DNA from 3 places in the Pseudoalteromonas apostichopi genome. Region 1 is predicted to be linked to each of the others. Evidence: predicted binding sites of a transcription regulator. Region 1 holds the regulator's gene; each other region holds the start of a gene.
What was found. The regulator FliA, encoded in region 1, starts transcription of late flagellar genes. The targets are predictions, from matches to a motif close to CTAAAGNTNNNNNNNNNNNNGCCGATA.
Positions count from the first base shown of each region.

Region 2: QUE86_RS14010 (VC2046/SO_2500 family protein) is a predicted target of FliA. The motif match lies at 4,689-4,715, and genes of this name have one in related genera.
Region 3: pomA (flagellar motor protein PomA) is a predicted target of FliA. The motif match lies at 1,730-1,756, and genes of this name have one in related genera.

Region 1 covers NZ_AP028065.1:2,749,803-2,760,125, forward strand. Annotated here, with positions in the region: gene flhA (flagellar biosynthesis protein FlhA) at 1-1,237, shown strand, start outside; gene flhF (flagellar biosynthesis GTPase FlhF) at 1,258-2,739, shown strand; gene QUE86_RS12460 (MinD/ParA family ATP-binding protein) at 2,732-3,592, shown strand; gene QUE86_RS12465 (RNA polymerase sigma factor FliA) at 3,619-4,329, shown strand; gene cheY (chemotaxis response regulator CheY) at 4,370-4,753, shown strand; gene QUE86_RS12475 (protein phosphatase CheZ) at 4,771-5,538, shown strand; gene QUE86_RS12480 (chemotaxis protein CheA) at 5,554-7,857, shown strand; gene QUE86_RS12485 (protein-glutamate methylesterase/protein-glutamine glutaminase) at 7,920-9,083, shown strand; gene QUE86_RS12490 (flagellar motor protein) at 9,076-9,840, shown strand; gene QUE86_RS12495 (flagellar motor protein MotB) at 9,847-10,323, shown strand, end outside.
Region 2 covers NZ_AP028065.1:3,105,666-3,115,988, forward strand. Annotated here, with positions in the region: gene QUE86_RS13980 (PAS domain S-box protein) at 1-1,113, opposite strand, end outside; gene QUE86_RS13985 (GGDEF domain-containing protein) at 1,251-2,321, shown strand; gene QUE86_RS13990 (ion channel) at 2,318-3,298, opposite strand; gene QUE86_RS13995 (M48 family metallopeptidase) at 3,398-4,081, shown strand; partial or broken gene QUE86_RS20050 (pentapeptide repeat-containing protein) at 4,139-4,456, shown strand; tRNA gene QUE86_RS14000 (tRNA-Tyr) at 4,420-4,504, opposite strand; tRNA gene QUE86_RS14005 (tRNA-Tyr) at 4,553-4,637, opposite strand; gene QUE86_RS14010 (VC2046/SO_2500 family protein) at 4,750-5,265, shown strand; gene QUE86_RS14015 (DUF6172 family protein) at 5,416-5,715, shown strand; gene QUE86_RS14020 (hypothetical protein) at 5,769-6,209, opposite strand; gene cysK (cysteine synthase A) at 6,358-7,326, opposite strand; gene QUE86_RS14030 (carbohydrate binding family 9 domain-containing protein) at 7,784-10,117, opposite strand.
Region 3 covers NZ_AP028065.1:2,543,992-2,554,314, forward strand. Annotated here, with positions in the region: gene dxs (1-deoxy-D-xylulose-5-phosphate synthase) at 1-323, opposite strand, end outside; gene ispA ((2E,6E)-farnesyl diphosphate synthase) at 413-1,300, opposite strand; gene xseB (exodeoxyribonuclease VII small subunit) at 1,305-1,547, opposite strand; gene pomA (flagellar motor protein PomA) at 1,820-2,587, shown strand; gene QUE86_RS11460 (flagellar motor protein MotB) at 2,591-3,514, shown strand; gene QUE86_RS11465 (hypothetical protein) at 3,650-4,126, shown strand; gene QUE86_RS11470 (DNA topoisomerase III) at 4,192-6,102, shown strand; gene QUE86_RS11475 (M20 metallopeptidase family protein) at 6,104-7,417, opposite strand; gene QUE86_RS11480 (tetratricopeptide repeat protein) at 7,501-8,358, shown strand; rRNA gene QUE86_RS11485 (16S ribosomal RNA) at 8,977-10,323, shown strand, end outside.

The sequences.
Region 1 (10,323 bases):
TGCATCAGGTATTCTGATCATCATGGGTCTAGTACCAGGTATGCCGCACATCGCGTTTTTAAGCTTAGGTGCTTTACTTGGTTACCTTGCTTATTTCACACAACAACAAAAAGCCAAAGCAGAAGCTGAAAAAGCAGAGCAAGAAGCAAATGGTGGTGCGCCTGGTACTGGTGTTGCCAATAAACAAGAACAAAAAGAGCTGGGTTGGGATGACGTTCAGCAAGTTGATGTTATTGGCTTAGAAGTGGGTTATCGCTTAATTCCACTTGTTGACCAATCTCAAGGTGGTGAACTGTTAAATCGTATTAAAGGTGTGCGTAAGAAACTGTCTCAGGAGCTTGGTTTCTTGGTGCCTCCTGTGCATATTCGCGATAACTTAGAACTTGACCCTAATGCATACAGAATCACTATGATGGGTGTTTCAAGTGGTGAGGGTGAGCTTAAACATGGTGATGAGCTAGCGATTAATCCAGGCCAAGTATTTGGTCCAATCAAAGGGGTTGCCACAAAAGACCCTGCATTTGGATTAGATGCGGTTTGGATCAAACCTGACCAAAAAGATGAAGCACAATCACTTGGCTATACCGTCGTTGATTCAGCAACGGTAGTTGCAACTCATATTAGTCAGTTACTCACGAACAGTGCTGCTTTACTACTTGGTCATGAAGAAGTACAAAACTTATTAGATATGTTAGCGAAGAGTCATCCTCGCCTTGTTGAAGGACTGGTTCCTGACGTATTACCACTTACTACTATCGTAAAAGTGCTACAAAACTTACTCAATGAAGGGGTGGCAATTCGCGATATGCGCTCGATTGTGCAAACCCTTGTTGAGTATGGTCCACGTAGCCAAGACCCTGATGTACTAACGGCTGCAGTGCGAATTTCACTTCGCAGACTTATCGTTCAAGACGCTGTTGGTATGTCTTCTGAGATCCCTGTCATTACCTTGGCGCCTGAGTTGGAACAGATGTTGCATCAGTCACTTCAGAATGCAGGTGACGAAGGTGCCGGAATAGAGCCAAGCCTTGCAGAGCGACTTCAACAATCATTGAATGAAGCGCATCAAAACCAAGAAATGGCCGGTGAACCTTCGATACTGTTAACGTCAGGAATGTTACGTACTGTGTTATCTCGTTTCGTTAAGTACACAATCCCAGGTTTAAGGGTGATGTCTTATCAAGAGGTGCCAGACGAAAGACAGATTAAGATTGTCAGCTCAGTAGGCCAACAATAGGATAGTAAAGGGGTTGAACCATGAAAATTAAACGTTTTTTTGCTAAAGATATGCGCACTGCACTGAAAGAAGTGAAAGATGAGTTAGGTGTTGATGCGGTTATTATGTCGAACAAAAAGCTTGCTAACGGCGTTGAAATCGTTGCAGCTGTTGATTACGACAAAGCAGCCCCGAAAGCCGAAGCTAAACCTGCAGTGGCACAATCAGCACCTGCACCACAGCATAATTTTGTTAAGCCTGAGCCAATGCGTGCTAAACCTGAGCCGCAAGCGAAAGTTGCTGATAGCCTACAAGCGTTACTTGAGCGTCAAGCCCCACGCCCTCGTTCGCCAGAGCTGGCGTCAATGTTTAGTCAATCTGGTATTGATACGAGTGAACATTATCAACCAAAAGAACCAAGCTTTGAGCAGCAACAGCCTGAATATAAGCAAGCTCCTCGTTATCAGCAGCAAGCAGCACCTCGTGTACAAACTCAAGCTCATAGCCTAGGGTTTGATGACGATTTAGACGCAGGTTTTGATGATTTAGACTCACCCGCTGATCATAAAAACTCAGCCCCAGCTAATCAATCAGAAATGACGACTATGCGCGAAGAAATGAATGCGATTCGTCAATTACTTGAACACCAAGTATCTGGATTAATGCAACAAGATATGGCGCGCCGTGATCCAACACGCGCTTGTATGATTGATCGTTTAGCTGGTATGGGGATTGAGCGTGATGTTGCTGAGCAAATGGCGTGTTTTATTCCTGATGATGTATCTCGCCAACAAGCATGGCAAGCGCTGCTGCAAATGGTTGAAAACCAAATGCATACAACTAACAACGAAATCCTACGCCAAGGTGGAGTTTTTGCACTAGTTGGTCCAACGGGCGTTGGTAAAACAACCACAGTTGCGAAATTAGCAGCACTTGGAGCACAAAAATATGGTGCTGATAAAGTTGCACTGATCACCACTGATACATACAGAATTGGTGCCTACGAACAATTGGCTACTTATGGTCGTATTATTGGTTGTGGTGTAAAGCAAGTAAAAGATGCGAATGAATTAGCTGAAGTGTTATACCATTTACGTAATAAGCGTCTAGTATTAATAGACACTGCGGGTATGAGCCAACGAGATTTACGCTTAACTGAACAATTAAACACCTTAATGCGTAATCAGCGTGTTGATATTCGTAGTTATTTAGTATTAAGTGCTACAGCGCAGATAAATGTGTTGCAAGAAACCGTAAGACACTTTAAAAAGGTTCACCTAAGTGGCTGTATCTTCACTAAATTGGATGAATCTTTAAGTTTAGGTGAGATTATTAGCATAGCGATTCAAAATCGTCTGCCAATAGGGTATCTTACTAACGGTCAGCGCGTTCCTGAGGATATTCGCGTAGCGAATGCTGAAAAACTAGTGAAAAAAGCTGAACAATTGTATTTAAAACGAGCAAAAGCACAACATTCAAGACGTCAAGCAGTAGCGTCGAACACAGTAGGGATGTATGATTAACACAGTATTAGATCAAGCAAGCGGCCTGCGCAAAATGAATCAAAATAATAATAGTGGCGTTAAAGTTATCGCTGTTACTGGCGGTAAAGGTGGAGTGGGTAAAACCAACGTCTCACTCAACACCGCAATCGCATTAGGCCAGCAAGGAAATCGTGTATTAGTATTAGATGCCGATTTAGGTTTGGCAAACTGTGACGTGATGCTTGGCCTTCGTGTTGAACGTAACTTATCTCATGTTTTGTCGGGCGAGTGTGAGCTTGATGAAATTCTCGTCGAAGGCCCTGCAGGAATCAAAATTGTACCAGCAACGTCTGGTTCTCAAAGTATGGTTGAATTATCGCCATCTGAGCATGCAGGTCTTATACGTGCATTTAGCGAGTTAAACACTGAGTTTGATATTTTAATTGTTGATACCGCCGCAGGTATTTCAGACATGGTATTAAGCTTTTCTCGTGCAGCCCAAGACGTTGTTGTAGTTGTATGTGATGAACCCACCTCAATTACTGATGCTTACGCACTTATAAAAGTACTTAGCCGTGAGCATGGCGTATATAAATTTAAAATTGTTGCCAATATGGTGCGCAGTTTGCGTGAAGGGCAAGAATTATTTGCTAAACTTTCAAAAGTAACGGATCGTTTTTTAGATGTTTCGATGGAGTTAGTAGCAACCATTCCTTATGACGAGAACATGCGTAAGTCTACGCGCCGTCAAAAAGTAATCGTTGAATTATTCCCGAATTCACCAGCAGCGGTGGCGTTTAAAACATTAGCAACAAAAGCAGTTAAATGGCCGATCCCTAATCAACCGTCTGGCCATTTAGAATTTTTTATTGAAAAACTAGTAAACGGCTAACTATGACAACATCGGTGAATAAAGCGATGGGATATCAATCAGCACAAAATTTAAATGCGATTGTTGAAAAACATGCCTCTTTAGTGAAAAAAGTGGCGTGCCATCTAATTGCTCGTTTACCTGCCAGTGTGCAACTCGATGATTTAATTCAATCAGGCATGATAGGCCTGATTGAAGCGTCAAAAAACTTTGATGCTAGCAAAGGTGCTAGTTTTGAAACCTTCGCAGGTATTCGTATTCGTGGTGCTATGCTGGATGAAATTCGCCGAGGTGACTGGGCTCCACGTTCAGTTCACCGAAATGCCCGCCTAGTGGCAGAAACCATTGCCGAATTAGAGAGCACGTTAAATCGTGAACCAAAAGACACTGAAGTAGCTGAAAAACTTGATATTACACTGGATGAGTACCATCATATTCTACATGATGTAAATTCTAGTAAAGTATTAGGCATTGAAGACTTAGGCGTGGATGAAGATGTCATCACACCAGTAGGTCAGGATTTAGGACTAGACAAACCGTTTAATAACGTTAAAAATGAGCGGTTTAACCAGTCTCTATTAACGGCTATCCAATCGTTACCAGAAAGAGATGCTCTCGTTTTGTCTTTGTACTACAACGACGAAATGAACTTAAAAGAAATAGGACACATACTCGATGTTAGCGAGTCGCGTGTGAGTCAAATACATGGTCAGGCGATGATTAAGCTCAAAGCAAAAATCAATGACTGGATTAATTAGTAGTAAGTAAATAAAGGTTCAAACCTCACCGGAGGATGTTTTGGATAAAAACATGAAAATTCTTGTTGTTGATGATTTTTCTACAATGAGACGTATCATTAAAAATCTATTAAGGGATTTAGGTTTTACCAATGTGCAGGAAGCTGACGACGGTTCAACAGCATTGCCAATGCTACAAAATCAAGAATTTGATTTTGTTGTAACAGATTGGAACATGCCTGGTATGCAAGGTATTGATTTGTTACGCGCAATTCGTGCTGATGATAGCCTTAAGCATATTCCTGTGTTAATGGTGACAGCTGAAGCGAAAAAAGAACAAATTGTTGCTGCTGCTCAAGCAGGTGTTAATGGCTATATCGTTAAACCATTCACTGCTGCGACACTTAAAACCAAATTGGAAAAAGTGTTTGAACGTTTAGGTTAATCTAAGGGGAGAGGCTTATGTCAGCACTTGCTGCGCCTCAAATAAGTTTAGAGCAAGCTCGTCAACTTGTTGAGTATCTTGAAAATGGTGAACAAGAAAAAGCTGATAAGCTCATTCTTGATGCTGCGTCAAAAGAGCAATCAGAGTTGTTTGCTGAAGTCGGTAAATTGACGCGTCAACTTCATGAAGCGTTAAAAAACTTTGACCTAGATACTCGTCTCGCTGATTTAACTACCGACGCTATCCCAGATGCTAAGCAGCGCTTAAATTATGTTATGGAAATGACAGAAAGTGCCGCCAATAAAACTATGGATGCAGTTGAAGCAAGTTTACCGATAGCGCAACAACTTGCTGATGAAATTGCTGCAATTAAGCCTACTTGGGATCGTTTAATGAACCGAGAAATTGAACTCGGTGAATTTAAATCGTTATGTCATAGCCTAGATAAGTTCATGAATAACTCGCACACAAAAACCGATGAGCTTCAAGGCTTGATGACGAATGTGCTGATGGCGCAGGATTATCAAGATTTAACTGGACAAGTTATTCGTCGTGTCATTGAACTAGTGCGAGAAGTAGAAGACAGTTTAATTAATCTCTTAACTGTGTTTGGCAGTCAAGAAGATGGTCATCAACAACAAGAAAAACAGGCCATAGAAAAAGCACCTGCACCAAGTGACACACTAGCAGGTCCTGAAGGGCCGATTATTGATAAAGAGTCTCGCGATGATGTTGTTTCAGGACAAGATGAAGTCGATGATCTATTATCAAGTCTGGGCTTCTAAGAGGAGAGTAGCTGCATGAGCTTTGAAGTCGATGAAGATATATTACAGGATTTCCTTGTTGAAGCAGGAGAAATCTTAGAGCTATTGTCGGAGCAATTAGTTGAGCTTGAAAACAACCCAGAAGACAAAGATCTATTAAACGCCATTTTTAGGGGCTTCCACACTGTTAAAGGTGGTGCAGGTTTCTTAAGTATGACTGAACTTGTTGATGCTTGTCATGGCGCAGAGAATGTTTTCGATTTATTACGCCAAGGTGTACGCACTGTTACGCCTGAGCTAATGGACGTAATATTACAAGCTCTTGATACTATTAATGAAATGTTCGCCACGATTCAAAATCGCGAACAACCAGAGCCTGCAGATCCAGCCCTATTAGAAGTCCTTCATAAATTAAGTCAGCCGCCTACTGCAGAAGAGCTTGCAGGTGAAGATTTATCTGTAGCAGAGGACGTTGCAGTTGCACCTGAAGAACCAGCAGTTGAAGAGGTTGTTGTTGATACGCCTGAAGTCACAGCAGATACAGCAACAGACAACATCGATGAAAATGACCCATTTGCGTTCGATATGTTATTTGATGGCGGCGGTCTTGCTGATAGCAGCGCTGAGTCTCAAAATATTGACGAAATCACTGAAGATGAATTCGAAAGCCTGTTAGATGAGCTGCATGGAAAAGGCCAAGGACCAGCAGCATCTGCTCCTGAGTCAAATAGCAGTGACAGTGATGATATTACCGATGATGAATTTGATAGTTTATTAGATGAATTGCACGGTGTTGGTAATTTTGGGGAAGTAAAACAAGATAATACTGCCAAGCCTGAAGCTACAAGTTCTATTGAGCCAGCCTCTGCCACCCCTACTGCAGAGGCAGCAAGCAGCGATTCAGACGATGAAATTAGTGATGATGAGTTTGAGGCACTTCTTGACGAGTTACATGGCAAAGGCACAGCTCCTCAATCATTGGAAAGTTCAACCGCGGAAAAAGCACCAGAGCCACCAAAAGCTGAACCTACAAAACCTGCTCAGCCTGCAGCCTCTAAACCGGCACCTGCACCTGCACCTGCACCGAAACCTGCAGCTGCAGCTAGTAAACCTGCTCCAGCTCCTGCAAAAGCGCCAGCAGCTTCAGCGGCACCGAAAAAGGCTCCGCCTCCACAGGCAGAAACAACGGTTCGTGTTGATACCAAACGTCTTGACGAAATCATGAACATGGTTGGTGAGCTTGTATTGGTTCGTAACCGCTTGGTAAGTCTTGCGAATAACAGCAACAGTGAGTCAATGGGTAAAGCCATCTCGAACCTAGACGTGGTAACCGCAGACTTACAAGGTGCGGTAATGAAAACCCGGATGCAGCCAATTAAGAAAGTATTTGGTCGTTTCCCACGCGTAGTTCGTGACTTAGCTCGTAGCTTGAAAAAAGACATTAATCTGCAGCTAGTAGGTGAAGAAACCGATTTAGATAAAAACCTTGTTGAAGCACTTGCTGATCCATTGGTGCACTTAGTGCGTAACTCTGTAGACCATGGTATTGAAATGCCAGATGTGCGTGAAGCTGCAGGTAAACCGCGTACAGGTACAGTCACGCTCTCAGCATCACAAGAAGGTGATCATATTCTGCTTACCATTCGTGATGATGGTGCTGGTATGGATGCTGATAAGCTGAAAAAAATCGCAATCAGCAAGGGTGTAATTGATCATGATCAAGCAAGCCGTTTGTCGGATACAGAAGCATACAACCTAATATTTGCTCCTGGTTTCTCAACGAAAGAAGAGATCTCTGATATTTCAGGGCGCGGTGTCGGCATGGATGTGGTTAAAACTAAAATAACCCAGTTAAATGGTTCGGTTAACATCCAGTCGGAATTGGGCGTAGGTACTGCACTAGAAATTAAGGTGCCATTAACGCTTGCTATCTTACCAACTCTAATGGTTGTTGTAGGTGAGCAAACCTTTGCTCTACCGCTTGCTGGCGTAAGCGAAATTTTCCACCTTGATTTAACTAAAACTAACGTAGTTGATGGCCAACTGACAATAATAGTTCGTCAAAAAGCGATTCCGCTTTTCTATTTACAACATTGGTTAGTAAAAGGTGCCAACCGCCAAGAGCGTAAAGCAGAAGGTCACGTGGTGATTGTACAAATAGGTACTAAACAAGTGGGCTTTGTTGTTGACTCATTAATTGGTCAAGAAGAGGTGGTTATCAAACCTTTAGATGCCTTATTACAAGGCACGCCAGGAATGGCAGGTGCGACAATTACTTCTGATGGTGGGATTGCATTGATCCTCGATGTACCTAGTATGCTTAAGCATTACGTTGGCTAATAATAAATAATAAAGTGCAGTGTTTAGCTGCACTTTAAATGATATAAAACAAGAGAGTGCCAATGGCAGTCAAAGTATTAGTTGTTGATGATTCAAGCTTTTTTCGCCGCAGAGTAAGCGAAATTTTAGAGCAAGACAGCAATATTCAGGTAATTGGTTTTGCCGTTAATGGTCGTGAGGCGGTAGATAAAACCCGTGAATTAAGACCTGATGTAATTACTATGGATGTTGAGATGCCAGTTCTTGATGGCATTAGTGCTGTGAAAGAAATAATGGCAGCAACACCGACTCCTATTTTAATGTTCTCATCACTCACCCGTGATGGTGCAACAGCAACCCTCGATGCACTTGATGCTGGTGCTTTAGATTTTTTACCGAAAAAATTCGAAGACATTGCACGTAATAATGAAGATGCAATCGCGCTTTTACAAAATAAAGTAAAAGAAATTGGTCGTCGTCGCCTCTCTCGTTTTTCGCGTCCGGCACCTATTTCGAGACCAACTCTGGCTCCTGCACCAAGGGGCAGTAGCGCTACAAGTACTAGCAGCGGTATTGTTCAGCCTGATCGCAGCTTTAGCCGTTCAGCTCCTGCTAGTTCGCCTGCGGAATCGTTATCGAGTACAAGTAAAATTCGAGCTTCGGGCAAGCAATATCAGTTGGTTGCTATTGGTACATCAACTGGTGGGCCGGTTGCGCTACAGACCATTTTAACTCAGCTGCCTGCTAACTTTCCGCATCCTATTTTGCTTATTCAACATATGCCAGCTGCGTTTACTCCTGCTTTTGCAGCACGCCTCAATGGTTTATGCAGAATCAATGTGAAAGAAGCGCAAAATGGTGACCGCTTAATGCCAGGTACAGCCTATTTAGCGCCAGGTGGTCAACAAATGTTGATTGAAGGGCGCAGCGGCTCTCGTACATTACGTGTGTTTGAAGATGATAGCCCACGTATTACTTATAAGCCAAGTGTTGATGTCACCTTTGCGAGTGCAGCAAAAACCTATGGCGGTGATGTTCTAGCCGTGGTGTTAACGGGTATGGGTGCTGATGGTCGTGATGGAGCGCGTATGCTTAAGCAAGTCGGTGCAACCATTTGGGCGCAAGATGAAAAAACCAGTGTAGTGTATGGTATGCCACAAGCCGTTGCGAATGCTGGTTTGGCTAGTGAAAGCTTAGCGCTCACAGATGTTGCAGCCCGCCTAACGCGTGAGACTGGCTGTGGATAAGCTGTCTTTTCTCGGCTTAATTATCGCAATTAGTGCTATTGCATTTGGTTATGCATTAGAAGGCGGCGTTGTCACAGCTTTGTTCAATGGACCTGCGCTGATTATTGTTCTTGGCGGTACGCTTGGGGCTGTTATGCTCCAGACCCCTGGTAGTGTTTTTGCAAAAACACTCAAAATTAGTCATTGGGTGTTCTTTCCGCCATATCATGATATTGATGCAGCTATCGAACAAGTAAAGCGCTGGTCGCACAAAGCACGCCAAGAAGGTTACTTAGCGCTTGAATCTGAGGCACTTACTCATACAGACCCATACGCGGCAAAAGGGTTGAGTCTACTCGTTGATGGTATCGATGAGCAAAAGCTTAGAGATACCCTTGAAATTGACTTAATGCTTGAACGAGAGCGCTTGTTAGAGGTTAGCCGAGTTTATGAAGCGATGGGGGGTTATAGTCCAACAATTGGTATTTTAGGTGCGGTACTTGGTTTGATTCAGGCAATGCAATTTATAACAGATCCTGAAAAATTGGGTGCGGGTGTCGCCACCGCTTTTATCGCTACCATCTACGGTGTAGGTTTAGCTAATTTATTATTCTTACCTATGGCCAATAAGTTAAAGCAGCAAATTGAACAAAAGATGCTGTATCATGAATTACTTGCTGAAGGCATTATTGCTATCTCGCAAGGTGAAAGCCCACTGAATATAGAACTAAAACTTGAGGCGTACCGTGTTGAGCGTCCAAGCTTAGTTGAAGAGTAATTTATTATGATGCGCCGTCGTCTGCGTCATAACACGTCAAAAAACCAACATACCGAGCGTTGGCTTGTTTCTTATGCCGATTACATGACTATCATGTTTGCTTTTTTTGTGGTCATGTATGCCATAGCAATTAATAAAAATGAAGACTTTCAAATTCTCTCCGATTCGCTTGAGCAGGTTTTCGAGAAATCAGCTCGTGAGCAACAGCAAGTTGGAACCGGAGTGAACGGCACCGGAATTTTAACAGACAGAGTCAGTCCAGAAAAAGACATCCTTTACGGTGAAAGTATCCGAAAGGATGAGCAAGGGCCTGAATTACTTGATGGGCAAAGTGAAACGAGTAATATTGATAAAAAGCATCTAGGCAAGCCCCTTGATAGTTTGCTAACTAAACTACAATCTGCACTCATTGATGAAATTCGTGATGGTGAAGCAAGTTTAGAGCTTCATCAAGACTGGCTTATTATTGAACTAAGCTCAGGT
Region 2 (10,323 bases), 360 kb from region 1:
TTCACCAAGTCCTAGGCGAATAGGGAATAAGTGACCATCTTTATGTTTTGCATAGACATTTCGGTTAACGCCAATGACTTTTTTAACTTCATGCCTGCTACTATCAGCTAAATAATCATCGTGCTGAGCAGCAATATCGTCGTTCATTAATAGTTTTACATTTTTGCCTAGTACTTCGTCTTGGCGCCAACCAAAAATAGTTTCTGCTGATTTATTAAAGCTTAAAATAATGCCATGAATATTAATCGTGACGATGCCATCTATTGCAGTGCCTAAAATGGCATCTAGGCGCGACTCTTCTGCTGATTTTTCTGCAAGTAATAAACGAAAACGCACCATGCCATTAATAATCCCAACCAGAGCGGTTAATAATACGGTGGCAAATGAAACGCTAATGGCGATAAAAGTAAGTTGCGACGTTTGCACGTTTTCGGATAACAAAGGTGAGGTTGCGACAAAACGTGTTGCCGCCATGCCCATGTAATGCATTCCTGCGACTGCAAAGCCAAAAATAATGGCGCAAATGACACGGGTTTGTAGCATGGTTAGCTTTTTAAAATGTTCGCTAAGATGAAAGCGCGCATATAAGCCTACAAAAGATAAAGCAATTGCCACCACAATTGATGCTGCAAACCAAACTGGATCGTAGCGAAGTAGAGGGCTCATTTGCATGGCAGCCATGCCTGAATAGTGCATGGTTCCTATACCTGACCCTAGCAACACAGAAGCAATTAGAAGTTTAATTGTTTTTGGAATTTGCTTTAAATCTTTGCGTCTCAAAAATGAAAAAGCGGTGTAGCAGGCTAAAAATGCAGGTATGAATGAAAAAAATGTCAGAGTTGGGTCGTACTCAACGTTGGTGCACAAAGAAAAAGCTAACATACCAATAAAGTGCATGCTCCAAATCCCGCCTGACATAACCAAAGCACCGGTTGCACTGCCTAATTTTCGGTATGAATTAAAGTGAGTTCTGTTCGCTAAATCAATGATATGGAGTGAAAAATAAGCAGCAAAGATAGCGGTAGCAATAGAAAGTACAACTAAGCTTGGATCATAAACACCGCTGACAATTAGGCTGGGGTCTTGATTGGTAATAAAAAATTTTGCGAGCATAATATTTTTTTGAAACGGCTTATAAAGCTAGTTTAATACAAATTATTGTTAAATTAGAGAAAAACCTATCACTTAAGTACGTAGTATTGAAAACCTTGACTATATTTAATTAAAAAGGAGTAGTCCGAGGTGAGTAGATGAGAAGAACTGAGCAGACTTTAGTTGAGCAAATGCAAATTAATGATGTCGAAATTCAGCATAGGATGAGCTTATTGGGGCTGAGTTCAAACAGTCTCTCATCTCTTTTGAACTACAAACCTATTATCGAATCAGCCATCGAAAATGTAGTGAATGAATTTTATAAAAAGCAAACCGAAGTTGATGAAATTTCTTTATTAATTGGTGATGCGGATACTTTAACGCGACTAAGAGATGCGCAACGCCAATATATTATTGATCTATTTTGTGGTCGTTACGAACATGAATATGTTAATAACCGCTTACGTATTGGCATGGTACATAAGCGTATTGGGGTTGAACCAAAACTCTATTTATCGGCAGTGTGTACTTTAAAAGAACTCATTTTTAATGTGCTTAGGGCGACAATAAGCGATCAAGCTGAATTGAATCAAACGCTAAACATCATAGATAAGCTAATTTACTTTGATACCACCTTGGTCTTTGACACTTATATTGATAGTTTGGTGGGCGAAATTGAAAATGCGAAACGTCGCACCGAAGTTTACGCAAAAGGCCTCGAAGAAAAAGTTGCGCAGCGTACTCAAGAGCTTGAGAAGCTAGCGAAGCTTGACCCACTCACCAACCTATATAATCGCCGTGTCATGCAAGAGTTATTACAACGGGATCTTGCCAGAGCAAGACGGCACAAATCACCATTAACCATTGTGTATTTTGATCTGGATGACTTTAAGTCAGTAAATGATACGCAAGGGCATTTAAAAGGCGATGAAGTGCTTAAATATATAGGCCAATATTTACTTGAAAATATACGCGAGATTGATATTCCTTGTCGCTACGGGGGAGATGAGTTTTGTGTCATTTTGCCTGATTGCGAGATAGACAGTGGTGTTAATATTTGTGAAAAACTAATAGCTGCATTCGAACAACAGTACCCTGAGCTTCATTTAAGTTTTGGCCTTATAGCAGCACCACTTGATAGCACAGTAGATGCTGAGGAGTTAATTAATCGTGCTGATAAGAAAATGTATCAAGCGAAGGAGCATATAGGCTCATATATTATGCGCTAGCGGGTCATTCGCTTTACAAAGACAACAACGAACAAAGCAAGCGAGAAGCTGCCACAGAATGCTTCTATTGCTGCAATCAACCTTGAAAAGCCAATCGGAGTAATATCCCCATAACCAAGGGTTGTAAAAGTTACCACACTGAAATAAAAACTATTTAATAATGCCGATAAATTGCTTGTAAATGAGTTTTCAACGCTTAGTTGCATCACTGAATCTTGATAACTTACCCCAAATAAGAAATAACAAAAGGCACAGCAAATAATTAGTGACAAGCTAAAGCGAATAACATTCTCGGGTTTTTCTCCATAACCGCACAGCATGTCAATAAAACTTGAAGTAATTTGCTTGGTTGAACCTCTAGGGTACTGCGCATGGCGCATCCGTAATTCTTTGTATGTAAAGTTACCGGCTAGCTCAAATAGCCCTTGATGTTCTGAGGCTTTCCTTAAGTTTCGGTATATTTCTTCTGATTGTTCAAATAAGTCTCGGGCTTCTGCGAATTGTTTATTTTTACGAGCTTTAAATGCAGCCGCTTCTTGTAATAATTGATCGCCCAGTTCGATATTATCAATACGGCTGTCATTGAGTTTAATACCCAGTAGGTTGGTATTTTTTAAATCACAGTAATGCAAACTAGCGCTATGTAAATTGGCTTTCATCAATGAGGCGTTGGAGATTTTGTTATTAAATAAGTGAGCGCCCGTTAAATTCGCGCGGTAAAAATTACAATAAGAGAGATCATAGCCTTCTTCGTCATCCTGTTTGATTAAGTTTAGTCCTGAAAGGTTCGCTCTTTTCAGTTGCAGGCCTTCTAATAATCCCCCTTTTTTTGCATAGCGCTCTAATTTTTGGGTGAGGTCTAGCCCTGATTTATCAAATTTACTATCATGCCAAAAGCAAAATCCAGAGCCCATATCTGTTTCTTGGCACTTGTTACCTGTTGGTGAGGTATAACTACAACATGGTTTATCAGGCATAAGGACGAAAACTTATTTGTTAGTCATCTTTATAGATTAGCAGCTATTTAGCAGGGTAAAATGGAATCTCTCATTTTTATTAATTGAATTGGCTTATATTTGTTAGATTACACCTTAAAGCGCAGTAAACGCAGAACAACAGTTGCAATTAAAGTTGCTGAGCAGAAACTCACTGTTTATGCGCCTTTTTATGTCTCACAAACTGAGATAGATGGTTGGCTAAAGACAAAACAGGATTGGGTCGCAGAACAAATCGCAAGACAATCCTCACAAGCTGAACGACGTCAACTTCCTCTTGTAAACGCGACTATTAAGTTATTCGGTCAGAGTGTGCCGATAATTTTTGCTAAAGGCCCTAAAAGCACTTGGCAACAAGATGCACAATCTCGGCTCACTTTATCTATTTCATCACGGGTCAAATATCAAGAAGCTAACTACTTAGCTCTGCTAGAACGGTTTTTACATGAAAAGCTTGAGAGCTATATTGAAATGCGTGTTCATGACTACTGTTTGCAAATGACTGAAGATTTACCTGCAAAGTTAAAGATTCAACATTATAAACGTCGTTGGGGCAGTTGTAATAAGCGCCGAGAGCTTGCATTTAATTTACATTTAGCAAGCGCGCCGACATGGGTGATTGATTATGTCATTATTCACGAACTTGCGCACCTCAGACATATGAATCATAGCGCTAAGTTCTGGCAGCGAGTGTGCCATTTTTATCCTGACTATAAAAAAGCAGAAAGTTGGCTAAAAGCAAATGGTAGTAGTTTGAGTTGGTAGCTTAAGTTAGAAAGAGTAAAGTTAGAAAGAGTAAAGTTAGAAAGAGTAAAGTTAGAAAGAGTAAAGTTAGAAAGAGTAAAGTTAGAAAGAGTAAAGTTAGAAAGAGTAAAGTTAGAAAGAGTAAAGTTAGAAAGAGTAAAGTTAGAAAGAGTAAAGTTAGAAAGAGTAAAGTTAGAAAGAGTAAAGTTAGAAAGAGTAAAGTTAGAAAGAGTAAAGTTAGAAAGAGTAAAGTTAGAAAGAGTAAAGTTAGAAAGAGTAAAGTTAGAAAGAGTAAAGTTAGAAAGAGTAAAGTTAGAAAGAGTAAAGTTAGAAAGAGTAAAGTTAGAAAGAGTAAAGAGTGGTGGAGGGAGCTGGATTCGAACCAGCGAAGGCTGAGCCGTCAGATTTACAGTCTGATCCCTTTGGCCGCTCGGGAACCCCTCCACACAGATTTTACTATTGCATTTGGCCCCACTTTTCAAATAAGAAAAGTGGTGGAGGGAGCTGGATTCGAACCAGCGAAGGCTGAGCCGTCAGATTTACAGTCTGATCCCTTTGGCCGCTCGGGAACCCCTCCAATGCAACGGCGCTGATAATAGCAAACTGGTTATTTAAGTAAAGAAAAAAACTAAAGAAAATTACATAAATGCCGATAACTGGTTAATCAAGAAACTATTTGGCTAAAGACTATGCAAATTGATGGTTTGTTGCTCACAGAGAGTCAACTCGATAATCGTCTAAATAAAAGTGTTCAAGAGAAACGCCCTGGGGAGTTTGCTTTATTACTAGCAATGCTTTCTCATGATGTGCTCGATTTTAGTCAGTTTCACCTACCAAAAACTGAATTAACCAACCCTGATGTGTCTGAATCTGTTCTGCGAACTGAATTAGGAGCAGGGCCAGCACAACCATTGGCACCTGAGCAGTTTGACATGCTGATTGGTCAAGAAAATGCTTACAGGCTATTGCAAGGTGGTTTATCAGATATCAGGTTGCGTCATTGCTTAAATCCTGAACCACTGAATATACGTGATGATAGGCAGCATGTGCCACTTGAAGTGATTGATAACTGTGAACCTGCAGTTAGAAAACGTTTTTACGAAAAGAATAAACCAGTTGAGCGGCCACAAATAGATGCAGCTGCCTTTTATGACAGCCTAAATGATGAAGCTATACATCAACCTCTACATTTAGCAACAGCCTAAGTATTAGCGGCTTAATCGAATTGTCATAGACTCTGAATAAACTATATTTAAGTAAAATGGCAAAAAGTACAGCTAAATTAAGATGTGCTTGTTATAATAGCAGCCTATGGCTTAATGCCATTGTCATTGAACCAAGTTACTAGGACTATAATGAAGAAAACATTCACGCTAAACCACGAGAAAATTAAATATCCTCGTATGGTTGATGCAGCCAAGCACGAAGTAAAAAAATACTTAAAACGTGAGCGTAATAAAACACTCCCAGCAGGTGCTGACTATTGGGCATTTGACTGTAAGTTTGGTGAGTCAGCGGATGAGGCCAATGTCGTTCACGTGGCAGAGATTAATAAGTGTATTAGCGATATCGAAGCTAAAGGGCTTACATCGTTTTACGTTGAGATCTTAGCGCGTCCTGCACAGCGTCAACATCAAGAGTTTGACGAAGAGTAATATCAATACTCTTATACTATAAAAGGGCCATCAGGCCCTTTTTTAGTTTTAAATTAACGTGCAAATGGATCGGCATTAATTTTTTCTATGTACCATTTTCCTTTCTTACGTATCATTTTCACACTGCGCATATCATCAACTTTCTTACCATTAAAATAACCAGTAAAAATTAAATTGATATTGGCTTTATCGCCATATTGCTCGCGTAAACTCATATTGGTCATATCGACTTCAATTACGACTTCATCGTATTGCATATTGACAAGGTTACGAGCGAACTGCCCAGCAGTACCATAAGATTTCATAATACGCGCCATTTTTGGAGTGGAGTATTCCATGGCAAGATTCAAATCGTTTTGGTTATATAAGGCATCAAAATAGAGAGTAGCCACATTACCTGGCGTATTTTGTTCGCCTTTTGGAGCGTCTTCGGAGCCGCAACCGAAAAGGACGCTGCTACTTAACAGAATAAAAATTAAGAGTATATTTTTCATTTTTGTTGTTTTACGAGTGAACTTAATATTAAGTGTGTGACTAAATTAGCATGATGTAAAGTTAACTCGGTAAATTTATTGGTTTTATCTATTTTAGGTAATAAAAAAGGATGCATCTTTGCATCCTTTTTAGACAACTTAGTCGTTCTTACTGAACAAGCTCTTTATCGCTGAACTCTTCAGCGAATAATGGACTAGATAAGTAACGCTCAGTTGCACTTGGTAAAATTACCACAATATTTTTATCTGCGTTTTCAGGCTTTTCAGCAAGGCGTTTTGCAGCAACAACTGCAGCACCAGAAGAAATACCTACTAAAATGCCTTCATTTTTCATCAGTTCATGCGCCATTGCAATTGCATCTTCATTTGATACTTGCTCAGCGGCATCAACAACTTCTAAATCAAGGTTACCAGGGATGAAACCTGCACCTATACCTTGAATTTTATGAGGACCCGGTTTTACTTCTTCACCAGCTAAGGTTTGGCTGATCACTGGTGAGTTAGTTGGTTCAACAGCAACTGACTGAACATTTAAACCTTTTTCAAGTTTAAGGTATCGGCTAACACCCGTAATAGTACCACCCGTACCAACACCTGCTACGAAGATATCAATTTTACCATCCATTGCTTCATAGATTTCAGGGCCCGTGGTTTCAAAGTGAATTTTCGGGTTTGCAGGGTTTTCGAATTGTTGTAGAAGAATATATTTTTCAGGGTCACTTGCTTGAATTTCTTTTGCTTTCTCAATTGCGCCATTCATACCTTTAGCGCCATCAGTTAGAACTAGGTTAGCACCTAACGCTTTTAACAATTTACGACGTTCTAGGCTCATAGTGTTAGGCATAGTCAGTGTTAACTTATAACCACGAGAAGCAGCAACAAACGCAAGTGCAATACCGGTATTTCCCGAAGTAGGCTCGATTAACTCTTTGTCTTTGGTTAATACACCTGACTTTTCTGCTTCCCAGATCATTGAAGCGCCTATACGGCATTTAACACTGAAACTTGGGTTACGTGATTCTACTTTAGCAAAAACATTACCTGAGGTTACGCGGTTAAGCTTTACGATTGGAGTATTACCAATCGTTAATGAATTATCTTCAAAAATGTTAGACATAGTGTTCCTTTGGAAGCAATTTATTCAATCGTGATCGAATAGCTTAGGCTAGCGATCTGTAATAGTCACACTTTACTGTGGTGAATAAAAAACGAAAGTAAAGTTTGGCTATAACATATAGCGAATAGGCTTATATACCCAAACCATCTCAAGGTGCGAGTTTCAGTTGAAATTAAAAGCGATTTAGGCAAGGCATTGATTGCAAGTAATAGTGGTTCTATTGCTAAAATCAATAACGCAGTATAAATCGCTTTTAAACCAACCCGTTGGGCGCTTCACAGGCACTTACTCTCATCGTTGTTACTTCTTAAAAGGGACTGCCATTCTTGCAAATAACGCCTTGATATTAAGCACCTGCGAAACGCTGAATTCTGCATCTTGAGGTGGCTTGGGTATAGTTTAGGAATAAGCAAACAAAGAAAGGGGAGGGCGCACCAAAAGATGCGCTAATAAGGTATTAAAGCAACCAAGCGTAGCTAAATTTAGCAAACAACGTACGCTGCTCTTTAGTAATTGATGAAAGCTCATCATCTTGATAGCCATTATCAGAATAACCTGCAAAGAATACCGTTTGCGGGTTCAGCTTGTAAGAATACAGCAGCTGAGTGGCTAACTTTTTATATTGGCTATCTACATCATCAATGTAATTAGCCTGATTGCGCTCTAAATCGGTATAAATGACTGCAAGGCGTAAAAAACTATTCACATTAAATTGATAAGTTAAACGCACATCACTTAGGTTGGCGGTAAATACTTCACTGCCGTCGGCTTCAAGCTGCTCATAAGTATGGCGTAAACGCACTTCAAAATGCTTACCAAGGTTCATATTCAGCACAGGGCGTATATGGAACTTATCACCAACACGATTATTAGCTAAGTCAACGGCATTACCTGTATACATATATAAAGAGGCAAATACCCCTGCGGTTGGTTTAAAGTCACTGTAAAAACCAACGCCATTTTCGCTAAACAAGTCAGTGTTACCATCAATATCTAAACGTGATTTATCGTGGCGAAGGCCGGTGCGGTTACGGTGCTCAACAGAGAGCTCAAAAAAGCTCTGCAACGGGCCGCTGACTGAAAAACTAGTTTGTGCTTCTTTTTCGAGAAGTTCATTATTTTCGTTGTGGGTAATATCCCAATCGGCGTAAAGGTTAGCGCGATTCCACCAATTGCCTTTATCGCCATACCAGCGGTATTCACCGCCAGTCGTAAACTTTTTAAAATCAACTTGTGAGATAAAGCCTAAGTCAGCTCTTAAATCAGCATCGCGATAATTATAGTCAGCAAAGGCACGCCAGTACTTCTCGTCGTGTTGATACTTTACGTAGTAGCCAGTACCTGATTGCTGTTCTTTACTTAAAACACGAAGTACGCCTTCGTTATAGTCGCAGTCACTATTTAATTCACAAATTACTTGCTCGGGCTGTAAGCAGTTATCACCATCACATAACTCGTCGATAAAATCTTGGCTGTATTGTGTTTGTGACTTTAATACTTGGACTAAGAAAACATCGTTCACTGTTGGCTTGTATTTACTATCAATACTGTAAACCGTGTTTTTATAATCATGACTTTGTCTGTGTGTTGCAGTTGAACCGAGCGATAACCCTGACTCAAAATCGTATCGATAACGCATAGCGCTATTTTCACTTTTCTCGTCAAGGGCAACAAGAGATGAGCCTAAATTGCCAGGGATCAACACATTGGTTTGTGTGTCATTGGCAATGAAGCCGGCAAATGTATGGCCATTTTTGCTGCCGGTGATCTTTGTTCCGTAATCTGGTTGGGCAATATTACGGGTATGAATAAGGTTGAGAGTTGAGGCAAAGTAGTCAGCGTTATCTAAAAAGAAGGCGCGCTTTTCAGGGAAGAACAAACTGAAATTATTGTTCACACTCAATTGTGCGACATCCGCTTCAACCTGAGAAAAGTCAGGGTTGATGGTCGCATTTAGGGTAATATCAGGAGTGATCCCCCATTTTACATCTAGGCTGGCTTCAGTATTGTTCTCTGACTCCCAATCATCAACTCGAGCGCCATCAATATCGCGGGTCTCATTTTTGCCAAGCACCACAGATGGGATAATCGCCACGTTATTGCCTTGTTTGGCTTGTTCAAAACCTTGGTAACTTGGCATTTGGCAAATCCAACAATTGTTACCGTGGTCAATCTGCATATTAGAGATACGCAACCGTTCACTGCGCGGTAAAAAGCGTAAAAACTCCATTGCCATGGTTTTGCTTGCGACGCTGTCGTCAAAATTTAGTACGCGTAAGGGAATAGCAACTTCAACTGTGTAGCCTTTATCATGGATAACACCGACGCTATCCCAAATACCGTCCCATGATGAGCTCTCATGTTTAGTTAGTTCGTTTTCTATTGAATCTTGCTGTACGCCAAGTGGGTTAATAAAAAATTGATACGCTAATTGAGAGTTATTGTATGAATCAATTTTTAGCCCGACTAAGTCATCATCCCAAGCTGCGTCACGGTCACGGTAAAAAGCACGAATAAGTTCTGGGTTAGGGTCGTTCGCTTCAAAACCTATAAATAACGTTTCGCCATCTTCATAGACATAAGCGTAGGTAGTAACAGGGCTCTTACTGTTCTCATAAGGCCAAGTGACGTTATCTATTGTAATTTTTTTTGCACGTTGCCAACTTGCTTCATCAAGCTTACCGTCAATTGTTGGCTGTTCTGCAATAAAAGGAAGGGTGATAGGTTGGCTGATGGCCAAGCTAGTAAAAGGCACACTCAACAGAGCGGCACTCAACATTGATTTATACATAAGCACTATATGGGTATTCAAAACTGCGAGCATGTTATTAATTTGCAACTTTGTTAACAAATGCAACGCGACAGGCCGCATATATTTACGTTCAAATTAGATTCTGCCAAGCTCTGGTGGTAAATTGCGCAGTTAAACGTTAATTTGGCTGTTTTATAACAAAAGTAAACTAAAACGTGGTAAAAGATTACCACCTAAAAATTGAA
Region 3 (10,323 bases), 210 kb from region 1:
GGGAAAGGGTGTAAGCCGTCTTTTTGACGAATAGTATGCATTTGGTCACGACGACCAGTTAAGATTTTGTGTGGGTATGCTTGATGACCCACGTCCCATACTAAACGATCTTCAGGCGTGTTATAAACATAATGAAGCGCAACCGTTAGTTCAACAGTGCCTAAACCTGATGCTAAATGACCACTACTTTGCGAAACTGAGTTAAGTAGGTATTCGCGTAACTCTTTACTAAACGCAGGTAACTTGTCTTGCGCTAAATCACGCAGTTGTGCTGGTTCGTCAACCAAACTTAATAATGGATACTTGCTACTATCAAGTGTCATGATTTTATATACATCCTTCGCTAACCAGAGTGCATTATAGCCCATTGCTGCTCTGATTTTTTAGTTATTTTGTCTTTCTTTTTTAGGCATTAATAATTACGTTCAACGATATAGCTAGCAAGGCTTGCCAGTTCGCTGGTGTCGTAATCAATTGCCTCAAGAGCTTGATGAGCTTGAGCTAGTAAGTCTTGTGCTTTTTGCTTTGCACCTGCCATTCCCAATAAAGCAGGGTAAGTTGCTTTATTGGCGGCAATATCTGAACCTTGTGGCTTACCTAATGTTTCAGTATCAGCTTCTACATCTAGGATATCGTCTTGTACCTGAAAAGCCAGACCTATTGCTTGGCCGAATAAGTTCAACTGCTTTAGAGTATGTTCATCGCAGCTATTAGCACTTAATGCACCAAGTGTAATTGCACAGTTTAGTAAGGCGCCCGTTTTTAACTGATGAATACGCTCTAGCTGAGACACGCTAATTTCTTTATCAGTCGCTTCTATATCCAGTGCCTGTCCACCTACCATACCTTCAATACCTGAGGCTTTGCTTAACGAGGCTATCATTTTTACCTGCTGGCTCGCAGGAACTGAAAATCGGTGGTTGGCGATTAAATCAAATGCCAGTGTTTGTAATGCATCACCTGCGAGTATTGCTTGCGCTTCACCATAGACAATATGACAGGTGGGACGACCACGTCTTAAGTCATCGTCATCCATTGCAGGTAGGTCATCATGGACTAATGAGTAGCTATGAATACATTCAATGGCAGCAGCAAGAATATCGAGATCGGCCTTGTTAGCACCCATCATTCGGCCCGTCGCATATACAAGGTAAGGACGTAAGCGCTTACCACCATTTAAAACACCATAATGAGTAGCTTCTTTAATGTTCTTTTCGGTATTAAGTGGCTGTGCGAAATAGCGATTTAAATGTGCCTCAACGTCTTCTCGAGCGCGTTGTAATTGTTCTTTTAGTTGCACTTAATTAGTCCAAGTTTGAATCAAAATTGCTAAGAGGAGCTTGGCTATCGTTACCCATTAAGATGGCAACTTTTTGTTCGGCTTGTTGCAACTTACCAGATGAAGCATTCGCCAGCGCAATACCACGTTCAAATTGTTTTAGTGATTGTTCTAAAGACAATTCACCTTGCTCCATTTGTGCAACTATTTGAGATAATTCATCCAGCGCTTCTTCAAAGCTTAAGTTTTCTGGTTTCTTTGTTGCCATTGTGGCCTCGATAGCTGTTAGAAAGTGAGGCCAATTTTAGGGGGAATGCTAAACTAGGTCAAAGAATGATGTGTTTTTTTACGCATAATCCATTTTCAATATGTTATTTTTACGCTTTTACATACAGCTTAAACTTGTAGCTTAAAAATCTTACATTAAAATATAATTAATTCATTTAATGATTTAAGTATTTCAATTGCTTGCCGATAAGCAGTTAATAATAAAAATTTGATGCCTGAGGGTGTCGTGTAATTGTTCCTCTGGAGGGGTATGTGGATTTAGCAACCATAATAGGTATTCTTGGTGCCATAGGCTTAATTGCTATGTCGATGGTGTTAAGTAGTGACGGCCAAGTTGCAATGTTTTACAACACGCCTTCGGTGGTCATTGTATTTGGTGGTTCGATTTTTATCGTGTTATCGAATTTCACCATGGGGCAATTTTTGGGCATAGGTAAAGTGGCTGCTAAAGCCTTTATGTTCAAAATCGAATCTCCAGAAGAATTAATTGAAAAAGCAGTAGAATTAGCTGACTCAGCACGTAAAGGTGGTTTTCTAGCATTAGAAGAAGCCGAAATCCCCAACGGTTTTATGCGTAAAGGGGTGGATATGTTAGTGGATGGTCATGATGCTGATGTTGTTCGTGCCACGCTGCAAAAAGATATTTCTCTCACCGCTAATCGTCATGAACTTGGCGCAGGCTTATTCAAGTCACTTGCTGATATTGCCCCTGCGATGGGTATGATCGGTACGCTAATAGGTCTGGTTGCTATGCTATCAAACATGGATGACCCGAAAGCAATCGGTCCTGCGATGGCGGTTGCACTTTTAACAACATTATATGGTGCTTTCTTAGCAAACGTTGTAGCAATTCCTATTCAGGTAAAGCTAGAACTACGTAAAGATGAAGAAGCTCTTAACCAACGCTTAATTCTCGATGCCGTACTAGGTATTCAAGATGGCCAAAATCCGAAAGTCATTGAAGGTATATTGAAAAATTACCTAGCTGAATCAAAACGTAAAGTTGATACCGAGGAGTAGGGCATGTCCGATCAAGAGTGCAAATGTCCACCACCAGGTTTACCAGCCTGGATGGGAACCTTCGCAGATTTAATGTCATTATTAATGTGCTTCTTTGTACTCTTACTTGCTTTCTCGGAAATGGATGTACTGAAGTTTAAGCAAATTGCTGGTTCAATGAAGTTTGCATTTGGTGTGCAAAACAAAATTGAAGTAAAAGATATTCCAAAAGGGACCTCGGTAATAGCAATGGAGTTTACCCCAGGTAAACCTGAACCTACCCCTATCGAAACGATTCAACAACAAACTGTAGAAATGACTCAGCAAATGCTTGAGTTTCAAGCTGGTGATGAAAGCTCTGCCGGTGGTCGTCAAGAGCAACGTGGTAATAAGCGTGGTGGTGAATCGCAAAGTACGGCTCAGCAACAAGCATTGGAGCAGTCAATTTCTGCGGCTGACCAAGAACAGACTAATGAGCTTGTGAAGAAAATTGCCCAGCAGCTTGAACAGCAAATTATGGATGGTGCGATTGAACTTGAGTCATTAGGTCAACAAATTATTATTCGCATCCGTGAGAATGGCTCATTCCCATCTGGCAGCGCCTTTTTACAGCCTAAGTTTAAGCCTATTATTCGTGATATTGCGACACTATTAAAAGATGTGCCGGGTGAAATAACCGTGTCAGGACATACTGACGACTTCCAAGTATCAAATGAGCTTTATACTAATAATTGGGATTTATCTTCAAAACGTGCAGTTGCCGTTGCAAGCGAAATGGAAAAAGCCCCTGGTTTTGATAAATCTCGTATGATGGTTGTAGGTCACGCAGAAACTAGGCCTCTTGTACCGAATGTGACTGATGAAGATCGCAAGCGGAATCGTCGTGTCGAAATATCTATCATGCAAGGTAAAGCTCACGAATCTGACCCTATTGATGTAAGACAATAAATCAATTAAAGTGAAACTTCATTAACACATGTAATGGAGTATAAAAATGAAAAAAGTTGATAAGTACAGCTATATGCCAGGTAATGGCGGCGGTGGCGATGACAATGATGATGGTAAAACGCAAGGTGAGTAACTTTGCCTCATTGGATTGATTCTGTCATTGTGACATTAGATCATAGCTGGGTGTTCATTCTGAGCCCGGCTATTTTTGTATTTTATCTTCGTAAAGATTGGCCCGCACTTTACTTTGCTGTTATCACGGCAGCCTTCTTCTTGTTCGGAACTCTTATTTATTCTGCTCTAAAAGCATTTGATGATATTTATGTGTGGCGCTATGTTGTGTGGGCTTTTAATGATATTGCTTGGATGGCCTTAATTGCCTACTTGGGGATTAAAGACAAAGTCTATTTATGGCAAAGTGCTTTAGGGCAACTGGTCGTTATAATGGCTCCCATATTACAGTTGTTTCGTTTAGTCGATCGTCATCTTTGGGACTTATCGTACAGCACCTATATGTATAAAACCCTGTTACCTTTAATCAATGTTGGTACAGTGGTTGTGTGTTATCTACCTCTTATTTACCTTTTCACCCGACGCCGGCAGCAGGCGTAAGCCATTCCTAAGTTAAAATTCCTGTGCTAGAATACTGTTTATAAAAACAGTATTAGTGTTGCGTTATGAAACTTTACATTGCCGAAAAACCGTCATTGGCGCGAGCCATTGCGGATGCACTGCCTAAACCTCATAAAAAACAGGATGGTTATATAGAGCTTGGTAATGGTGATTGTGTCTCTTGGTGTATAGGGCATTTACTTGAACAAGCCGAGCCAGATGATTACGACACAAGTTTTAAAAAGTGGCGATTCGAGCATTTACCTATTGTGCCTGAGCAATGGCAATTAAAACCTAAAGCAAAAACACGTAAACAACTCACCGTATTAAAAAAGCTTATTAAGCAGGCAAGCGTAATCGTTCATGCTGGCGACCCTGACCGTGAAGGCCAGCTATTGGTTGATGAAGTGATCGAGCAGGTCAAACTGAGCAAAGCCAAAAAACAGCAAATTCAACGACTATTAATAAGCGATTTAAACTTAAGTGCAGTTAAAAAAGCACTTAATAATTTAAAGTCGAATCGCGATTTTATTCCCTTGAGTGTGTCTGCATTAGCTCGCTCACGTGCTGATTGGTTATTTGGCATGAATCTAACTCGGGCTTATACGCTTGCTGGGCAAAAAGCAGGGTTTGGTAATGTGTTATCTGTAGGTCGTGTTCAAACACCTATTTTAGGTCTTGTTGTAAATCGTGATAATGAAATAGCTAACTTTGTAGCGAAACCTTTTTACGAAGTATTAGCTCATCTTGAAACTGAGCAGCAGCAAACATTTTCAGCTAAGTGGCAACCAAGTAAAGCATGCGAACCTTATCAAGATGAGGAGGGGAGAGTATTACATAGAGGGCTTGCTGAAAATGTTGTATCACGTATAACTAATCAACCAGCTAAAGTGGTTGACCTTGAGCAAAAACAAAAAAAACAACAAGCACCGTTACCTTATAATTTATCAGCTTTACAAATCGATGCGGCAAAAGCGTTTTCAATGCCTGCACAAAAGGTGTTAGATACCTGCCAAAGCTTGTATGAGCGTCATAAGTTAATTACTTATCCTCGTTCAGATAATCGCTATTTACCAAAAGAGCATCATAAAGATGCAGCGAGTATTATTGCTGCTATTGCTAATAATGAAGGCCAAGCAAGTGAAGCTTGCAAGCAAGCTGACACCAGCAAGCGGAGTAAATGTTTTAATGACAGCAAAGTTGCGGCACACCACGCTATTGTTCCTACCGAAAAACAACTTCGCTCAGCATCATTAAATAGTGATGAACAAAAAATCTATCGGTTGATCTGTCGTCATTATTTAATCCAGTTTTATTCTGACTATGTCTTTAACGAAACCAAAGTAACAGTCGAGATTGCTGGTGGACTTTTTAAAGCCGCTGCTAAGCAAGATGTTAGCTTAGGCTTCAAAACATTAATGGGCAAAACAGAGTTAAAAGATGAGCAAACCTTACCTGCTCTTGAAAAAGGTCAGCAGCTGCATTGTAATCAGGGGGACGTGGTAGACAAAATGACTACACCGCCAGCACATTTTACTGATGCTACCTTATTAAGTGCTATGACAGGCATCAGCCGCTATGTGAAAGACCCTGAGATTAAAAAGATCCTTAAAGAAACTGATGGACTAGGTACTGAGGCTACACGGGCAGGTATTCTCGAGCTTTTATTTAAGCGCCGCTTTTTAGAGCGTCAGGGTAAAAATATTTTAGCTACGGCAACAGGTAAAGCGCTTATTAGCACTTTACCTGAGCAGCTTGCTAGCCCTGACTTAACTGCTAAGTGGGAAGCATCATTAGGGAATATAGCTGAACAGCATATGAGTTATCAGCAATTTTTAACGCCATTACTGACTGAGTTACATGCTTTAGTTGATCAAGCCAAACAGTGCGACAGCGAAGTTTTTGCCCAATTACCAAAAACGCCGCAAAAGCGACGTTTTAAAAGAAAGGCTAAGCCTAGAGCTAGGTCAGCCTAAACTACTTTTTGTTAAATAGGGCAACCGCGGCATTACTCATTGCAGTTATCCCTGTAGGAAGCGCCTTTTTGTAATCAGGTGCAAACTTACTTGAATGTAAAGAAGGTAATGTTGCGCCAGATTGCATTGCAGCATCATATTGACTAGGTTCAACACCCCCTAACCAAAACAAAGTAATTGGTACATTTTGTTCTGTACGACCATAAAGGCCAAAGTCTTCACCAGCCATTACAGCTTCAGTTTCAAGTACATTGTCTTCACCAATCGCATTAGCAATCGCTGAACGTACTAAGTTGGTTTGAGTTGGATTATTGTATGTTGAAGGAATTGACTCATCTTCATGCACATATACTTCAGGTGCTAAACTTTTATCAAGTCCCGCACTTAATGCGATGCCTTTCGAAATTCGTTTGATCGCTGCAATTTGTTGTAAGCGAACTTCAGGGTTATAACTGCGCAGTGTAAGTTGTAGTTTTACTTCATCTGAAATGACATTGTGTTTGGAGCCACCGTGAATTGAGCCTACCGTGATCACTGATGGCTCTAGTGGTGACAATTCGCGACTAGTAATTGTTTGTAGTGCCAACACAATACGTGAAGCAATCACAACTGGATCTATTGTTGTGTGTGGATAGGCACCGTGACCCCCTTTACCTTTTACAGTAATATCAACAGAGTCAACACTAGCCATCGTGTATTCTGTTTTCATACTGACTTTACCAGCAGGAACACTGGCACTTACATGTAACCCAATAACATGATCTGGAGTAGGGTACTTAGTAAAAAGCCCTTCTTTAAGCATGGCTTTTGCACCACCACCTACTTCCTCTGCTGGTTGTGCGACCATCATTAAAGTACCTTGCCACTGATCTTTATGTGTCATTAACTGTTGAGCTGTGCCAATAAATGAACTCATGTGAATATCATGACCACAACCATGCATTACGCCAACGGTTGCACCAGCATCATTTGTTACAGTAACTTTAGAGGCATAGGGTTTACCAGTTTGCTCAACAATTGGTAATCCATCAGTATCAGTGCGGATCATTACTGTTGGGCCATCACCGTTTTTATAAATCCCAACAACGCCAAAACCACCCACGTTATCTGTAACAGTAAAGCCTAGTTGCTTTAATTTTTTTGCTAGCTTCTGGCCTGTTTGTTTTTCGTGGTAAGACAGCTCAGGAGATTGATGTAAATCTAAATAAAGCTTTTCAATCTCAGGCATGGTTTTTTGAAGGTTTAAATCTAGTGTTATTGCTTGCGCGAATGGACTAAGAAGTAACAAAGCTGCAGAAATAGTAGATAATTTCATAATGACCTCGACCCGTGGGGCTTGTAATTGTTATGTTTGCCACTATATAAAAACCTAAATACTTATATAGTGCAATCGATCAAATGAATAATATGATAAAACTTACCCAGCAAAATTTGCAGCAAGCATTGGGTGAAACGTCCGCTGAAAAATTAGTATTACTTACTTTTTACTCTTCGCAAAACCCAGAGTGTCTTCAGCAAGCTGCTATTTTAGAAAAAATCGCACATGAATATGGTGAGCATTTATTAGTAGCAACATTAGATTGTGATGTTGAGCAGGCACTTGCAGGACAACTTGCACAGCAAATCGGTTTACAAGCATTACCTACACTTGTGATGTTAAAAGATTCAGCGCCTGTAGATATGTTACCTGGCGCTCAAACAGAGCAGCAAATTCGGGATGCGCTAGCCAAACATTTACCAGCTCAACACGAGTTATTACTAGAGCAGGCTAAGCAAGCGTTAATTAATCAAGACCTAAACAATGCCTTTAACTATGCAAAGCAGGCTTATGAGCTTGATCCAAACCATACACGTGTAAAGTTAGTTTTAGCTGATATCTGCATTCAAATTCATAAATTGGAAGATGCACAAGCATTATTAGATTCGGTTGCAGAAAGTGAACGTGATGCGTATTTCACAAATATTCAAGCAAAGTGTGAACAAGCATTAGCTGCAACAGATTCACCAGAAATAAAAGCACTGCAAGATAAAGTTGAAAAATATCCAAATGATTTAGAGATAAAAGTAGAACTAAGTAATGCTCTTAATAGTGCGGGCCGTAAAGAAGAAGCTTTAGAGATGTTATTTAATGTACTTAAAAAAGATCTTAACTACGCAGATGCAAAACCAACCTATCTAGAAATTATCGCTTCATTACCTGATGGTGATGCCTTGGCATCTAAGTATCGCCGTAAGTTATATAGTATCTTGTACTAATTCAGAGTTGATTGATAAAGGCGCCATTAAAAATAGTGGCGCTTTTTTTATTTAAAAACTTGCGTATTACCTAATATCGATAATACTTAAGATCCTCTCGAGAAAAGTTGGCTGTATTTTGTACAGTAAACTGTGTTTTTTACTGCCTTTAGCTTGTTTTTTGCGCGAAAGGTAAGTTTTTAGTAGTTTTCTACAAAAAGTGCTTGCGTTAATTCTTCGCATCCCTATAATGCGCATCCACTGACACGGCGGGCAGCAACGAAAGACGCTGAACAACGTAGCAGAGAGTTAAGTGAAACTTCGGTTTAAAACGGTCTAAAAAGAAAGTTTAAAATTAAGTGTTGACTCGAAAAATTAAGGATGTATTATACGCATCCCTAGCGACAACGTCGCAACGTTCTTTAACAATATAAAGCAATCATCTGTGTGGGCACTCGTACAGATTGAGTTCTAACAGCAGATTCTAGTTCGCTAGATGACGCAAACAAATTTAGAGTCTCAATTGAACTGAGTGACCAACGGAAACAAGTTTACTTGTTTCAGCACAGTCAATTCGATATCGAAAGATATCAAAATTCAGAATTCATTGAGCATGTCCTTCGGGACAGAAAAAACTTTTAATTGAAGAGTTTGATCATGGCTCAGATTGAACGCTGGCGGCAGGCCTAACACATGCAAGTCGAGCGGAAACGAAGAGGTGCTTGCACCTCTGGCGTCGAGCGGCGGACGGGTGAGTAATGCTTGGGAATATGCCTTATGGTGGGGGACAACAGTTGGAAACGACTGCTAATACCGCATGATGTCTACGGACCAAAGTGGGGGACCTTCGGGCCTCACGCCATAAGATTAGCCCAAGTGGGATTAGCTAGTTGGTGAGGTAATGGCTCACCAAGGCGACGATCCCTAGCTGGTTTGAGAGGATGATCAGCCACACTGGGACTGAGACACGGCCCAGACTCCTACGGGAGGCAGCAGTGGGGAATATTGCACAATGGGCGCAAGCCTGATGCAGCCATGCCGCGTGTGTGAAGAAGGCCTTCGGGTTGTAAAGCACTTTCAGTAAGGAGGAAAGGTTAAGTGTTAATAGCACTTAGCTGTGACGTTACTTACAGAAGAAGCACCGGCTAACTCCGTGCCAGCAGCCGCGGTAATACGGAGGGTGCGAGCGTTAATCGGAATTACTGGGCGTAAAGCGTACGCAGGCGGTTTGTTAAGCGAGATGTGAAAGCCCCGGGCTCAACCTGGGAACTGCATTTCGAACTGGCAAACTAGAGTGTGATAGAGGGTGGTAGAATTTCAGGTGTAGCGGTGAAATGCGTAGAGATCTGAAGGAATACCGATGGCGAAGGCAGCCACCTGGGTCAACACTGACGCTCATGTACGAAAGCGTGGGGAGCAAACAGGATTAGATACCCTGGTAGTCCACGCCGTAAACGATGTCTACTAGAAGCTCGGGTCTTCGGACTTGTTTTTCAAAGCTAACGCATTAAGTAGACCGCCTGGGGAGTACGGCCGCAAGGTTAAAACTCAAATGAATTGACGGGGGCCCGCACAAGCGGTGGAGCATGTGGTTTAATTCGATGCAACGCGAAGAACCTTACCTACACTTGACATACAGAGAACTTACCAGAGATGGTTTGGTGCCTTCGGGAACTCTGATACAGGTGCTGCATGGCTGTCGTCAGCTCGTGTTGTGAGATGTTGGGTTAAGTCCCGCAACGAGCGCAACCCCTATCCTTAGTTGCCAGCGATTCGGTCGGGAACTCTAAGGAGACTGCCGGTGATAAACCGGAGGAAGGTGGGGACGACGTCAAGTCATCATGGCCCTTACGTGTAGGGCTACACACGTGCTACAATGGCGCATACAGAGTGCTGCGAACCTGCGAGGGTAAGCGAATCACTTAAAGTGCGTCGTAGTCCGGATTGGAGTCTGCAACTCGACTCCATGAAGTCGGAATCGCTAGT